One region of the Brevibacterium sp. Lmc1 genome, then DNA from elsewhere that is predicted to be linked to it. Evidence: riboswitches for the same ligand, from Rfam matches in the RefSeq annotation. Region 1 holds a riboswitch; the other holds the start of a gene.
What was found. A riboswitch is a leader RNA that binds a small molecule or an ion and turns the genes downstream of it on or off. The one in region 1 is predicted to bind S-adenosylmethionine.
Positions count from the first base shown of each region.

Region 2: linked by a shared signal. The riboswitch ahead of AC239G_RS02145 (hypothetical protein) and the one ahead of sfnG (dimethylsulfone monooxygenase SfnG) in region 1 are both predicted to bind S-adenosylmethionine.

Region 1 covers NZ_CM172803.1:1,099,685-1,107,112, forward strand. Annotated here, with positions in the region: gene AC239G_RS04705 (helix-turn-helix transcriptional regulator) at 1-660, shown strand, start outside; tRNA gene AC239G_RS04710 (tRNA-Ser) at 773-860, shown strand; SAM riboswitch class I at 1,253-1,371, shown strand; gene sfnG (dimethylsulfone monooxygenase SfnG) at 1,382-2,530, shown strand; gene AC239G_RS04720 (SpoIID/LytB domain-containing protein) at 2,550-4,124, opposite strand; gene AC239G_RS04725 (type 1 glutamine amidotransferase domain-containing protein) at 4,249-4,782, opposite strand; gene AC239G_RS04730 (NADP-dependent oxidoreductase) at 4,878-5,837, opposite strand; gene AC239G_RS04735 (hypothetical protein) at 6,093-6,794, opposite strand; gene AC239G_RS04740 (YciI family protein) at 7,070-7,428, shown strand, end outside.
Region 2 covers NZ_CM172803.1:482,788-490,215, reverse strand. Annotated here, with positions in the region: partial or broken gene erm (23S ribosomal RNA methyltransferase Erm) at 463-1,263, shown strand; gene AC239G_RS02150 (hypothetical protein) at 1,765-1,974, shown strand; SAM riboswitch class IV at 2,048-2,158, shown strand; gene AC239G_RS02145 (hypothetical protein) at 2,191-2,685, shown strand; gene AC239G_RS02140 (variant leucine-rich repeat-containing protein) at 2,793-5,201, opposite strand; gene AC239G_RS02135 (metal-dependent transcriptional regulator) at 5,354-6,025, opposite strand; gene AC239G_RS02130 (hypothetical protein) at 6,159-6,704, shown strand; gene betT (choline BCCT transporter BetT) at 7,017-7,428, shown strand, end outside.

The DNA.
Region 1 (7,428 bases):
CGTGAGGAGCGTGCCCATCTCTTCCTGCTGGGCGGATATCCGGATCGAGTCGCGAACCCGGGGGACTCTGCGGTGGGAGAGCAGATGCGCACCTTGCTCGACGAACTGCTGCCGCTGCCGGCGATGGTCACTGATCCGCGGTATACGATCCTCGCCTTCAACTCCGTCGAACGGTATCTCGCCTCCGACCTCGAAGCACTCGCTCCGGCCGACAGGAACTGCGCGATCCAGTCCTTCGAGAGCCCGGAATGGGCGCGGACCTTCCACTCCGACGACGGCCATCGGGCGCAGGTCGTGGCGAAGCTGCGTGCCTCGTACGCGGAGTCGATCGACGATCCCGAGTGGTCGCCGCTGCTGTCGCGGCTGCGCAGGAATCCGGAATTCTGCCGCCTGTGGGATTCGGGAACGGTCGGTCGATCTGTCGGGCGGGTCAAGACCATTGAGAACCCGTATGTGGGCACGCTCAAGCTGACGATGACGACGCTCATCGCGCAGGAGAACCAGAGGCTGACGCTCTCGGTCTATCAGCCGGTGGACACGGTGACGCGGTCCCGATTGGAGACGCTGCACGGCTGGATCAATGACGGCAGCATCGAACGCAGACGGGAGGACGGGGCGCAGCCGTCGGCAGAACGGCATCTCCGCGCCGTCGCGGACTGAACCGTGTGCCGTCGGGTGACGAGGTCGCGTGTTCACCTGCGGGAAGTGGGATGCTTCACACTCGGCCACCGCGATTTCGCATTGTCGTCATGACTCGGATAAGCTGATTCGCGGAGGATTCGCCTAGTGGCCTATGGCGCTCGCCTGGAACGCGGGTTGGGTTAACGCCCTCAGGGGTTCGAATCCCCTATCCTCCGCCACGGAAGTCCCGGTCTCGCAGTTGCTGCGGGCCGGGACTTCGTCGATTCACCGGCGGCGGACCTCCATGCCGGTCGCGGGAGGCTCGTATTCGGACATCCCACACCGATTGTGACAGTTCGCACCATTCGTGCCACCTGCTACCGGTGCTTTCGCATCCCTCGTCGGTCCTGGTCCAACGCACCGGTGCAACGAGGTGGTGTGCCGCCAAGGGTGAGGGGTGCGGAGCTGGGTGCAGCGGAGCGCAGCTGCCGGAAGGCAAATCGCATGACGGTTCGTGGCGGAATGCGTCATTGTGACGGCATGCGTCGGCCTGCGAAGTCTGCCCGCCGAGTGTGGTCTGCGTCTCAGTAGTCTGGCACGGCACACCCGCACACACGATATTGCACACCTGCACACATCACGAGCGACTGAAGGGAACTGGCCCGATGACGTCGCAGCAACCGGTCCGGCGCGGAAGATCGCGCAGCGCACGCCCCGCGGACACGGTGCTCATGCCAGTTTCGATGGGAAGGGACACACAATGACGAATCTCCACGCCAACCCGATCTATACCGGTGAACCCGAAGACCTGAAGTTCGCCTACTGGGTGCCCAACGTCTCCGGCGGCCTGGTCGTGTCGAACATCGAACAGCGCACCGACTGGGGCTACGACTACAACGTCAAGCTCGCACAGACCGCCGAGGCAGTCGGCTACGAATACGCACTCAGCCAGGTCCGCTACCTCTCCAGCTACGGCGCGGCCCAGCAGCACGAATCGACCTCCACGTCACTCGCGCTCGCCCTTGCCACTGAGAAGCTCAAGGTCATCGCCGCCATTCATCCGGGCATCTGGGAACCGGCCGTGCTCGCGAAGTTCATCCTCACCGCCGACCAGTTCACGAAGGGCCGGGCCGCCATCAACGTCGTCTCCGGCTGGTTCAAGGACGAATACACCCGCCTCGGCCTGCCGTGGCTCGAACACGGCGAACGGTACCGCCGGTCCGCCGAGTTCATGGATGTCGTCCGCAAGCTCTTCACCGAGGAGAACGTCGAGTACCGCGGCAATTTCTACACCGTCGACGACTTCACCCTCCGCCCCGGCCCCTACCCAATCGAGGGCCGCCCCCACCCGGAGATCTTCCAAGGCGGAAACTCCTCGGCCGCTCGCATCAACGGCGGCAAGCACGCCGACTGGTACTTCTCCAACGGCAAGGACTTCGACGGCTTCCGCGAACAGTACGACGACGTCACCGAGGTGGCCCGAGCGCACAATCGGAAGGTCCGTTTCGGGCTCAACGGGTTCGCCATCGTCCGCGACACCGAGGCCGAAGCCCGCGAACAGCTGCGTGAGATCATCGCCAAAGCCGATGAAAGCGCGGTCGAAGGATTCCGCAAGTCCGTCCAGCAGGCCGGAGCCTCGACTCACGATAAGAAGGGCATGTGGGCGGATTCGAGCTTCGAAGACCTCGTCCAGTACAACGACGGCTTCCGCACCCAGCTCATCGGCACTCCCGAACAGGTCGCCGACCGCATCATCGAGTACAAGAAGATCGGCGTCGACCTCATCCTCACCGGCTTCCTGCACTTCCAGGAGGAACTCGAAGCGTTCGGCAAAACCGTCATCCCGATCGTTCGCGAGAAGGAAGCCGAACTCGTCAACAGGGGACTGCTCACCCCTGCCGGAGTCTGACCCTGGAGGCGAGTTTCCCTCAGGCCACGCTGAATGACGCGGACTTGAGCTTCAGCTTGGTCCGCAGCTGATCGCCGGTGAGGCTCGCGGTCTTCCCCTTCACCGAGGTGGCTTTCACCGTCTTCACCAGACCTGAGCCGGTCTTCGCCACCGTCACAGACCGGACGTCTGCCAGCCCGAACGCCCGTGCCATGTCGGCCTGCTTGGCCGTCACCGACCACGAGGCGTTCGGGTTCTGCGCAGAGGCATACTTCGACGGAGAGTCATCGACCGAGACTAGGTACGGCACGGCCGACCCCCACACCTCGGCAGCCGAATGCGTCTTCGAGCCTGCCGACGACGAGTAGACAGCATCGATGAGCCCGCCCTTGTAGGTGATGACGCGCGCCGACTTCACCGTCGACCCGCTCGTGCTCTGTGTCGCGGCCACGGCCTTGCGCCATGGACCGGAATCGCCTGCATTCTCATGAGTCCACCCGAGGAAACGCTGCGAGGCCACCTCGTCATAGACGTTGCACCCGCAGGCAGGCTTCACCGCACCGAGATTGCGGTAGGCATAGGTGCGCGAAGCGATGGCCTGAGAGCGCAGGGCTTCGGACTGCCACGATGCCGGCATCTCGGCGATGCCCGGCAGATATTCCTTGTTGAGACCCACCACGTTGATGACGTTGAGCGAGCTCTTCAGCTGACCGATCTCGAGCCGTCCGTGCCGGTAGGTGCCGGTCGCCCCGTTCTGGGCACCGCTGACCGACACCGTCGTCGCCGACGAACTCTTCCAATATCGGGTGCCCTGCCATTCGAGGGTGAGCTTCGATCCCGAATAGCTCTTCGACCCGATGATCGCCTTGACCGAACCGGACGAGGTCCGTTCGATCGTGACCTTCGAGGCCGATTCGATGGTCTTCGACCCGACCTTGACCCGCAGACGGCCGGACCGCGGAGAGACCGTCACGGACTTCTTCCCGGTCAGCAGCTGCACCCTGAGACTGGCGTCGGCGTCCTTCGACATCGTCGTGACCTTGGCCCCGGTGTAGTAGTGCTGCAAGATCTGCGTCGACGACTTTCCGGCTGCCGCCATTCCGCGCGCTCCGTACTGGCTCATCCCGGCTCCATGGCCGAACCCCGACCCCTTGATCGTGAACGACGACGGCGCCTTCGTCAGCGTCACTTTCGCCCCGGACTTCGCCGTCCACACGATCATGCCTTTCTGGAACTTCTGCCGGGTCTCGGACCCGGACCGGTACTCGTTGCTCGTCGGATAGCCGAGCGGACCGCGTTCCCACCCGGACTTCTTCCACGCCGTGCGGATCGCACCCAGAGTCGCATGGGCACCGGTGGCCTTCGTCCAATGGATGCTGCCGTGCTTGAACGACTGATAGCAGCCCTTCTGGATCAGCGTGCACCGCTGCGGGCCGACCGCTGGGCCGAGCTTGCCGGAATTCCCGCCGAGCGATCTGTGCATCGTCCCGATCGCGCTCGAGGTCGAATAGGCGGCATGTGCCGGAGGCGGTGTGGAGCAGAGAAGGAGAAGGAACCCGATGAGCAGTGACGCGAGGGCAGGAGTCGTCGCCTTGACGAACGGGGAAGCTGGCATGAGTAGATCATAAGCGCGGCTGTCAAGACCCCGGGTGACGAACAGACGAACTCCCCGAAACGATCGTTCCGGGGAGTTCGTCGCCGAGGCGGTCCGACCTCGGCGAAAGAGGCATCGTTCCTGCTCAGCTCAGCTTGTCAGCGATCGCCTGGTTGAAGGCGTCGAGGTCGCCGGGGTTGCGGGAGGTGATGAGGTTGCCGTCGACGACCACCTCGGTGTCGGTCCAGTCGGCGCCGGCGTTGATGAGGTCTGTCTTCGTCGCGATGAAGGACGTCAGCTTCCGTCCCTTGGCCACTCCCGCCTCGGCGAGGATCCACGGGGCATGGCAGATGGCCGCGACAGGTTTGTCGGCAGCGAAGAACGCTTTGACGAGGTTGACGGCGTCTTCGTCCAGACGCAGAGCGTCGGCGTTGAGGGTGCCGCCGGGCAGGACGAGGGCGTCGAAGTCATCGACCGAGGCTTCGGCGACGGGAACGTCGACGTCGAAGGTCTCGGCGTGCTCCCAATCGCCTTCCATCGCCTGCAGTGTTCCCTCGGACGGGGAGACGATGACGGTCGTCGCCCCGGCCTCGTCGAGTGCCGCGCGGGGACTGGTGAGTTCGATCTGCTCGACGCCGCGGGTGAGGAGGAATGCGACCTTCTTATCGGTGATGGCCATGATGGTGCTCCTTTTCTCTGTGTTCTGGAAATGCTGTCTGTCGTGAAATCTGTCTGTCGTGGGAATTGAGCCGCCGCGGAACTTGGGCCGGCGCCTCAGGTCAGATGGGCTCGCTGCTGGTCGGTCAGCGGCTTCGCGGGGAAGCGCAGCAGCACCTTGCCTGCCGGGTGGGCGGTGAGCAGATGCCGGTAGGCGTCGTGGACCTCTTCGGCGTCGAAGACCCGGGCGATCGGGATGTGGATATGGCCGTAGGCGATGGCCTGGCCCAGCCAGACCATGTCATCACGGCGGGCCCTGGCTTCGCCGTCGATGCTCACCCCGTACTTCTCCGCGACCGTGGGGCCCGCACCGATCGAGACGATGCGGTCGGCTGGGATGCCGAGGTCGATCATGCCCGTGATCTCGTCCTCACCCTGCGTCGAGTACGCGGCCTGGATCCCGTCGGTGGCGAGTTCACTGACTCGGTCCCACAGGCCCTCACCATAGGTGACGGGTTCGATCCCGAGGCTTTCCAAGAGAGCATGATTGCCCTGGCTGGCGCTGCCGATGACCCTCGCCCCGAGGTTGCGGGCGAGCTGGGCGACGATGATGCCGACGCCGCCGGAGGCCCCGGAGACGAAGAGAGTGTCGCCTTCGCTGAGGCGCAGGGCGCGGATTCCGGCGACGGCGGTGCGCCCTGCGACGTAGAGACCTCCGGCGGTGTCGACGCCGAGTCCGCGCGGGATCCTGTCGAGCCTGTCGGCAGGATCGGTGATGAGAAGCTGTTCGGTCTGCGCCTGCTTCGGCAGCCCGCCGTAGACGAGGTCTCCGGGCGTGAAGTCCGTAACGCCTTCGCCGACCGAGGCGACGACGCCGGAGAAGTCCACGCCGTTGCCGGAGGCAGTTTCGACGGAACCGAAGCGACCGCCCTGGAGCATCTTCCAATCCAGGGGATTGAGCCCGGCATAGAGGACGGTGACGAGGACCTGGCCCTCGCCGACCTTGGGGACGGCCACCTCGGCGAGGTGAAGCTGATCGATGTCTCCGTTGGAGGTGTACTGGACGCGTCTGGTCATGCTCTGCTCCTCATCGGTGGGCGAATCAGTCCGACTGACGAATCGGTTGGGGGCCCGACCTGTTCCGTGGCCCACATCAGCGACAACACCACAGGAAGCCGACTTGTTCCACGACACGAATGACCGCACTCCCCGGGCCGCAGCGGGCCAGGGGAGTGCAGTTGGGGATGCGCGGAATTCGTCAGGCGAATCGCGGCTGCTCGAGGGGAGCGGATCAGGGTGGCCGCGTCGATGAGGCGACCGGGCATTGTCGGCTCAGATGTTCGGGAACTCGAGGCTGTAGCCGATGCCGGACTGCGACGCCGAGGTGATCTTCACAGTGCCGTAGTGATTCTTGCCGGCAGCGGTGACGGTGCAGTTCTGTGAGCCGCTGTGGGAGAAGATCCGCAGGTCGGAGTAGCAGTCGACGTTGTCGACCGTGGTGCCCTGCTTGGCGTAGGCGTTCTTGATGTCCGCCTCGAGAACGTCGGCGGGGATCTTGCCGTTGCCGTCGGCGTCGAGTTCGACTCCGTCTTCGCCGATCCGCGGACCCTGGTAGCCGTTGTCGGTCGTGCCGCTCGACGACGATGATCCGCTCGAGGTGGAGTCGCTCGAGGACGACGATCCGGTGGACGACGAGCCGTTCGAGGTGGAGGAGCCACTCGCCGAGGAGGCGCTGGACGAATCCGTGGATCCGCCGCTGCCGGTGGTGCCGTTGTCCGTCGTGCCGTTATCGGTCGTTCCGGTCGAACCCGAACCGGTGGAGTCCGAGGCGGAGCCCGAATCCGATGCCGGTTCTTCGGCGGTCGTCTCGGTGCTCTCGGTCTGCTGGTCCTGCTGACCGTCCTGCTCCTGGCCCTGTTCCTGGCCCTGGCTTTCTGGGCCGAAGGTGATGTTCATATCGCAGGCCGAAAGTGTCAGGGTCGCGGCGAGAGCTCCGGCAACGGTGATGGTCTTGAGAAGTGTCTGTGCCTTCATGGTCTGCTCCTGGTCTCGTGTGCAAAAAGCTGTCGGTGTTTCGTACAAGACAAGCCTCTCAGCGCGGAGCCGTGACCTGGGCCGATTCGTGTTCGGATCCGGTGACGCATGTTCCAGGACGGACACATCGGCCTATTCTGGGACTGTGTTCGATGATCGGAGCCGAAGAGATTCGAGAAAACTTCGCCGCCGATGTCGAGAACACTCGTCCGGCTGCGTCCCAGACATGTCAGCGAGCACAACCCGTGCGAGCGACACGAGACAAGGAGACCATCATGGCCAAGTACCTCATGCTCAAGCACTATCGGATGTCGGAGCAGTATATGGATTACACCCCGATGGATCAGTGGCGTCCCGACGAAGTCGACGCGCATGTGGCGTACATGAACGCCTTCGCCGACAGACTCAAGGACTCCGGTGAATTCGTCGACTCCCAGGCACTCTCGCCCGAGGGCACCTTCGTCCGATCCGGCGGACCGGGCAAGCCTCCGGTCACCGACGGTCCCTTCCCCGAGACGAAGGACCTCATCGCCGGGTGGATGGTCATCGACGTCGAGAACTACGACCGCGCTCTCGAACTCGCCGGTGAGCTGTCCGCCGCACCGGGCAAGGGCGGAGAGCCGATCAACGAATG
Region 2 (7,428 bases), 620 kb from region 1:
ACACGGACGCTCACACGCGTTCGCCGGACTCCGTTCGACACACGGCTTCGAACGCATCCGCACCTCCGCCCTGCCGACTTCCACACGAAGTCGGCAGGGCGATTTTCGTCCGGACCCTGGTCTCGGCAAAGCTCCCTGTGCTATCTTGTTCCGCATGGGAACATTGAACAGCAGCGCAATGACTGCGCCTTGCTTCTTTATTCGTCACCGCAGCGCCTGACAGCGCGCCTGACGAATTCTTCTGCGATCAGCTGACCGACGACAGTCACCCTGATCTGCTCTGCAAGCGCGTTGTCCTCCCGGAGAGCCATCGGCATCCGGGCGATGCGACAATCGGCTGATCCCTTTCCGATTCACTGACCACTTCGATCATCATGATCGACCAGGTCTTCGCGAATCGATCTGACTCACCTTCATTGCGCTGCCTCGGGTGCCTCCATCTTCTTTTTGGAGCACATCCCATTGCGACCCCACACGTCACGACACCATTCGACGCGCAGTCAGACCCGTTCGCGCTCGGCCCCGCGGTCACAACACGGCGGGCGGCATGAACTCGGCCAGAACTTTCTGTGTTCGCCCACCACTATCGACACGATTGCGAGCCTGGCTCGTTCCACCTCCGGACCGATCATGGAGATCGGTCCCGGGGATGGGGCAGTGACTTCCGAGCTCTACCGGCTCGGTCGAAAGCTCACACTCGTCGAACTCGACGAAACGAGGTTGGATCACCTTGAAGACACGTACCCGCGGGCCGAGGTCCGGCACGCCGACATCCTGACCACCCGGCTCGACCGGCCGGTCATCGTCGGCAATCTGCCGTTCCACCTCACCACCCCCATCCTCCGCAAACTGCTGCGTTCCGGGCGCTGGCAGCGGGCGATCCTGCTCACCCAATGGGAGGTCGCCCGCAAACGCGCCGGCATCGGCGGATCGACCATGATGACCGCGCAATGGACCCCATGGTTCGATTTCCGCCTCGTCACCCGCGTCCCCGCCGACGCGTTCACCCCGAAGCCCAGCGTCGATGGCGGCATCCTCACCATCGATCGCTGTCCCACCGGATCGATTCCAGACAATGCTCGATCCGAATATCAACAGTTCGTCCGTTCGGTCTTCACCGGTCGCGGGCGAGGAATGAAAGGAATCCTCTCGAAGATGAGCATCACCGATCATCGCACTCTGCAATCGACCATGGACCGCAACGACATCAGAGGAGACACCTTGCCCAAAGACCTCACCCCCGACCAGTGGACCGGACTGTTCACCGAACTGGCCGCCGAAACAGATCAGACGAATGCGAAGAAGGTAAAGACCATGCGAAACAGCAAAGCACCCAAGCAGAACCCCATCACCGAGGCGGCCCCTCAGACACCGGTGATCACCGGGGAGATGCCCATCGTCGGCGCCAAACCGGCGACCGAGAAGCTGCAGGCTTCCATCCCGGGCACCGACCCGAAGGCGAAGAGCCATGACAAGGGTCATCTGCAGGCCGAGCGTGGTTTCATGAATCAGCATCAGAAACCGCAGCAGCCCCAGCCGAGGTGGAACCTGCCACGCAGGTAAGAGTCCAGTGCCCCGGTCCGACGTTTCCCGTCGGACCGGGGCACTGTCCGGCCCATGCGCCTCCAGGCCGACGCACCGACGGGCCGTGACACTGGCGGCTCCTCCGTCTTCTCCGGAAGTTCATCTTCGCCGACTGCCGGCGCTCGTAGACTGAAAACAGCAGGTTCACGCACTGCGCATTCGGTCGAGAAGTCAGCCGGAATGGACAAGGAACACGGCACTCACATCAGACGCTTCATCAATGGATGGTGTCCTGGCTGCGAAGAGAGCAGCAGCCTGACACCGGGTCGACTCAACTCCGACGGAACCATCGAATTCCGCACCTGTGTCGACTGCGGGGAAACCGTCGAGGACCACGATCCCCGATTCTGGTCATCGGCCGCCGACGCCGACGAAGAAGGACTCGTCTAGGTCCCTCCTCGGCCGGCCACGGAGATCACCAGCGCAAAGCTCGTGTCAGACCCTCCGTCTACACTGAAATCACGTTCGCGAGCTGTGGCCATCGGTACCTGGCCGGCCACACGGCAACCCGTCATCGACCGGGTGCCCCAGGGGAAGAACGGGCCCGCGCCGACCGCTCGGGCAAGCTTCGATCCGGGCCGCTGCGCCCGAGAAGGACGGTTTGCCATGTCCGCAGACTTCAACGACTCCGCCGACTTCCACAACGACTCCGCCAAACGCCGCAGGGCCGCCGAACAGTGGCCGGGCTTCGAACCCGAGGAGGCCCTGCGCTGGTCGAAGGTCCTCCTCCACCACTCCCCCGACCCGCAACGCGCCGCCATCAAAGCTCAGCTGAGTTCGGCGATCTCCCGCGGCATCCCGGTCGCCGGACCCGATTGGGTGCGCACCGCCGATTCCGCACGCCTCAATGGCTTCAATCCGGTTCTCTACCAGACACTCTTCGAAAGCCTGCGCACCATTCCGAAGACGGCTTTCCGATCCCACCCGGGACACCGACAGGCGACGTTCAAGACCTACCTGCCCGGCACGCCATATGAATCGGAACTGTGGAGCGACTGGCCGAAGCTCTTCCTCACCGACGGATTCGACGCCCGAACGGCCACGACCCTGACACTGCTGCGCGCCGAACCGAAGTTCCCACGGCCCCGAAGCAACAACTGAGCAAGGAGTCTCTGACCTCATCGAAACCAGCCACCCGGACCAGGCGGTTCAGTCGAACCGTCCCGACAACGATCTATTCCCGTCGAATGCCTATCGTCTCAAAGGCTTCAGCCGAATTGCCGACCCGCTTCGTAGACCTTGACGCTGCCATCCGGGGTTCCTCTGAGGAGCAGATAGAAGTAATACTGATCGCCGCTTCCTGTCTGCGGCGTCGTCACGCCGCAGACAGTGTCACCAGGCCGGATCTCGTCCTGCGACGACAGATACGACATCGACTTGCCGTTCGCGAAGAAATACTCACCGCCACCGTAGTCGGCATCGTCATACGGCTGAATGAGCTCGCAATAGTCGACCTTCACGCCTTTGGGGAAATGCTCGGATCGGACCGTCGGCGGGTTCGACATCTGACCGTCACCGAGGATGTCATCGAGCGATGACATCATTTCGGGAGTCGCCGAACGTTCCGCCTCTGTGTCGTCCCCGGCGGCGACCGCCTCGGCGAATTTCTGCACCTGCTCCAACTCCGGGGTACGGACGTCACCGGAGGGCACGTGGTAGACGGTGTCCTGATGGGCGAAGGACTTGCCATCCCAGCGGTAGAGGATATCGGCACTCGCGGACTTTCCGCATGCTGTGCATCCCTCGTCACCGTAGACGCCGATTCCGCCGACGTCGATCCCCAGATACTGCCCCATCGGGCTGACCGAGTTGAAGTACGGTTTGGGCACATATCCGGAGATATCGGCCGCGTTGCCGCGATCCTCGACGTCATCCCAGAGTTCGACGGAGTCGAGCAGTTTGAGATCCTCATCGTAGATCCCGATCGACGGGTAGATATACGTGCCGCCGCCGTTGCAGCTGAACTCGACGGCGGTCAGGGCCTTGTCACCCATACGAGACGTCGTGAACCCTTCCATGGTGATTCCGGAATAGTGTCCATCATCGCCGCTGGCCTCACCGTCTGTGAATTCCACCTCGTGCTCGGGTTTCGGATCCAGCGGGCCGTCACCAAGATAGTAGTCGTCGTAGGCGAGACCGAATTCCACGCAGCCCGGCGGCGTCGACAGCTTCGCGTTCTTGAACGCGTCCGCACCCGGGAACTGTGCAACTGCGCCGCCATCGGAGCCGCCGTTGTAGCCTGGGTCGGCCTTGACGGTGTCGACGTCACTGGAATCAGTGAAGTCGAAGACCTCGAGAACGCCGTCGGACATGACCAGCAGGTGGTCACCGGAGACAGTGAAGCTGTCGAGTTCGACTTCGACTCGCCACAGCTCCTGACCCGAGTCAACGGCGAGACCGTGCACACCGGCATCGTCGGCGATGACGAGCACATCGTCCTTGATCGTCCAGTTCGGTCGCAGGCGAGGCTCGCCGAGGCCGGATGCTGTCGCCGCCTTCTCATTCAGTTCGGATTTCCACAGCACCGAGTCGGCATCGACTGCGATGACTGCCTGACCGTCCGAGACCACCCAAGGTCCGTCGTCGCCGGCACCGACCATCCGCACGGTCGCCTCGGCATCGACGCTGACGTCGGAATATGTGCCACCAGACGGTGCTTTGAGGCTTCCGTCGTCGTTGACGGTGATCGGCACGGCCTCCGTGGCCGGGTCCTTCACCTCGGCGACATCCGTGTCGCCGTCTTCCGAGTCGGCTGAGGGTCCGTCTGACTTCGAACCATTCGCGCCGTCGCCGGGGCTGAAAGTGACTGCTCCGTCTTTCAGCCGGATCGAGCGGTCCCCGCAGGTCACAGAGTCTGCCGACCACTGGCAGTCCACGGGAGTGCCCTCGAGCTTCGGGCCGGTGCTCTTCGCGCCGTCGTCGGCAGAATCGTCGTCGGCCCGTTCTCCGTCGTCGATGGCATCATCGGCTTCTGGCGCCTTCACGTCGGCGTGCGGAACCGGTGCCATCCACGCCGGCTGCAGAGTCTCCTCGTGGAGAGCCATGATCACCGACTGTCGAGGGCCGACGACGCGGACGAGCTGCTGGTCAGCATCGGCGTCATCGTCTGCCTGCAACTGGGCCAGCTGCGCATTGCGGCCGACATCGGCGAGATCGAAGGCTGCCTTCTGACTGGGCGCTCGATCGAAGTCGGATCCGGAAAGGAATCGCGCGCCGAAGAATCCGCCGGTCACGGCGAGGACGAGGACGAGTCCCGCACCGATTCCCAGCAGCCATTTCCGTTTGTCGTGGCTCCCCTTCTGCGGTGAGGTCGAGCCCTGCGGCGAGGGTGAGGCGCCCGCGAGCCCAGCCGATCCATGGTGGTAGGCAGGGTGATGCACTGGTTTCTGCTGCCAGCCCGAGGTCCAGCCTCGTCGCGCGAGCGCTTCCTGGACGGCTGGGTCAGGATTGCCGGCAAGCCAGTCGAGCAGATCCGGATAGGCGTTCGGATGGGCAGCGATGTCAGCGAGCAGGTCCGGTCGGGTCGCCGCGATCCTCTGGAGTTCAGAGGCGGAGGCATCTGCGGAGCGAACGATGTCGAGGTCGGGGTCTTTCCCGGGACCGAAACTCTTTCCCATACAACAGATGTTATCAATGGAAACAATCGGGGGATCCTGCTTTGCCGCATTACTTCATCGACTGGAGAATGCTTTGCTCGCGATGTACAGACGGACCCATTGATCTCTTCCGTGGGGCCCGATTTTGCAGCCCTGGCCGAGTTCCGACTCGGTCAACTCGCCGAGGAAGCCACGTCCAGATACACGGCCGCGGCGAGCACGGAGTCGAGCGTCTCCTGCTTCCCTCCGATGTCCACGGTCACGGCTTCATCGGTGCGATCGACGACGTCGAGCGCGACATCGGGCAGCACCCCCGCCTCGGCGAGCTTCCCGAGAACAACAGGATCAGCATCGGAGACCCTCAGCACCGCATAGGATCCGGCGGCCGCCTCGGCGAGAAGGGTCGGAATATGGGAATCGACGGCACCGTCGGCGCCCGGAATGGGATCGCCGTGCGGGTCGGACGTCGGGTGGCCGAGGAACGCGTCGATGCGGTCGATGAGCCGATCGGAGGCTGCATGCTCGAGGATCTCGGCCTCGTCATGAACCTCGTCCCAGCCGTAGCCGAGCGACTTCACGAGGAACGTCTCGATGAGCCGGTGCCTGCGCACCATCGACAGGGCGATCGCCTTGCCCTGCTCGGTGAGCACTGGTGGCTTATATGGGACGCGAGTGATGAGACCGAGTTCGTCGAGACGCTTGAGCACCTCGGTGACATTGGCCTTCGTCGTGCCGAATCGGTTCGCAAGTTCGGTGGCCGTCATCGGGTCGCCGCCCCATTCCTGAGCCGACCAGATGGCCTTGAGGTAGTCCTGACTGACCTCGGAGACTTCACCTGCACGCATGCCCCCCAGTATCCCATGGACGCGTCACCGCGCGTCGACACTTCACCCGAAGTGGGCGATCGGGCACAGATGTTCCCAAACGATTACGACCGATCCACCCCATCGCCGAGGCGGCCCTGACAGAATCTCAATCATGACCTCCCAGCCCATCCCCTCCGACTCGGTTCACCCAACCGACAACGCCGACCGAACCGGGTCGGTTCGGCCCGCCATCCCCGACGGCCCCTCCCTCACAGACGGCTGGTCCCCGTTCCGTGCGCTCTGCCGCTGGGCGAAGGCTCGCAAGCCGGCATCCCGACCAACAGCACGGCGGGGGCCGACGACCCCGGACAACCCGCGAGCACGATCAGAGGGAATCAACGCAACCGGCCTGTTCCGCCCCGGCGAGATCGAATACGTGCGGCTGCGGAGCCTGCCGCCGTTCGACACCGATCTGCTCATCCTCACCGACCAACGGATCATGCGGGTGCGCACCGATGCTCAGGGCTCCATCGCCCAGCTCTCGGAGGCGGCCGCTCGGCAGGTCGGCGCCGTTCGAGCAGAGGATTTCCGCGGACGCGCGACCGTGACCGTGGAGCTGCACGTCGGATCGTCGATGCGGCTGGAGGAGACCATCCCCACCGAGGCGCAGCGATTCGTCGACACTCTCACCGAGGTGGCCGCTCGCTCCCGGGCATGATCCCTTCCACCCTTCGGGCCCGTTCGAACCGGCTCCCGTGCCCGGCCCGACTGGACGGCCCGGCAGCTTAGTCAACTTCCTGAAAAGAGGGGGTGCTGTCTTTGTGAAAATCCTCCAACCGTAGAATAGATCGGGCCCATTTTCGGGCCCAGTCCACTTTTGTCTACCGGAGGTCGATGCGTGCAGGATCCGAACGAAGAGAAGTTGAAGCGCCCAGTCGTCGAGCGTGAGCGATTCGGCGGTACCGACCGAGCTACGAGAATCAGCAGGGACGTCGACCCCGAGAAGCGCGCTCCGATCGATAGCACGGAGATGAGCAAGGGCCCGGAGGAGCTCTCCGACGAACGCGGCTCCCGGGTCAACTGGCGAGTCTTCATCGTCGCCTCTCTCATCATCCTCGCGTTCTCCGTGTGGGCGATGATGATGCCCGACTCGGCTCAGTCGACCATGAAGACGGCTGTGGACTGGATCGCAGAGAACCTCGGTTGGTTCTATGTCGTCACCGTCACCGTCGTCATCGGCTTCGTCCTCTGGGTGGCACTGTCCAAGGAAGGCGGCGTCAGGCTCGGCCCGGACCACTCCCGCCCGCAGTACAACCTCTTCACTTGGGTCGCGATGCTCTTCGCCGCAGGCGTCGGCATCGACATGCTCTTCTACTCGGTGACCGGACCGATCACCCAGTACCTCCACCCGGTCAATGCCTCCCCCGAATCGGCGGCAGCCG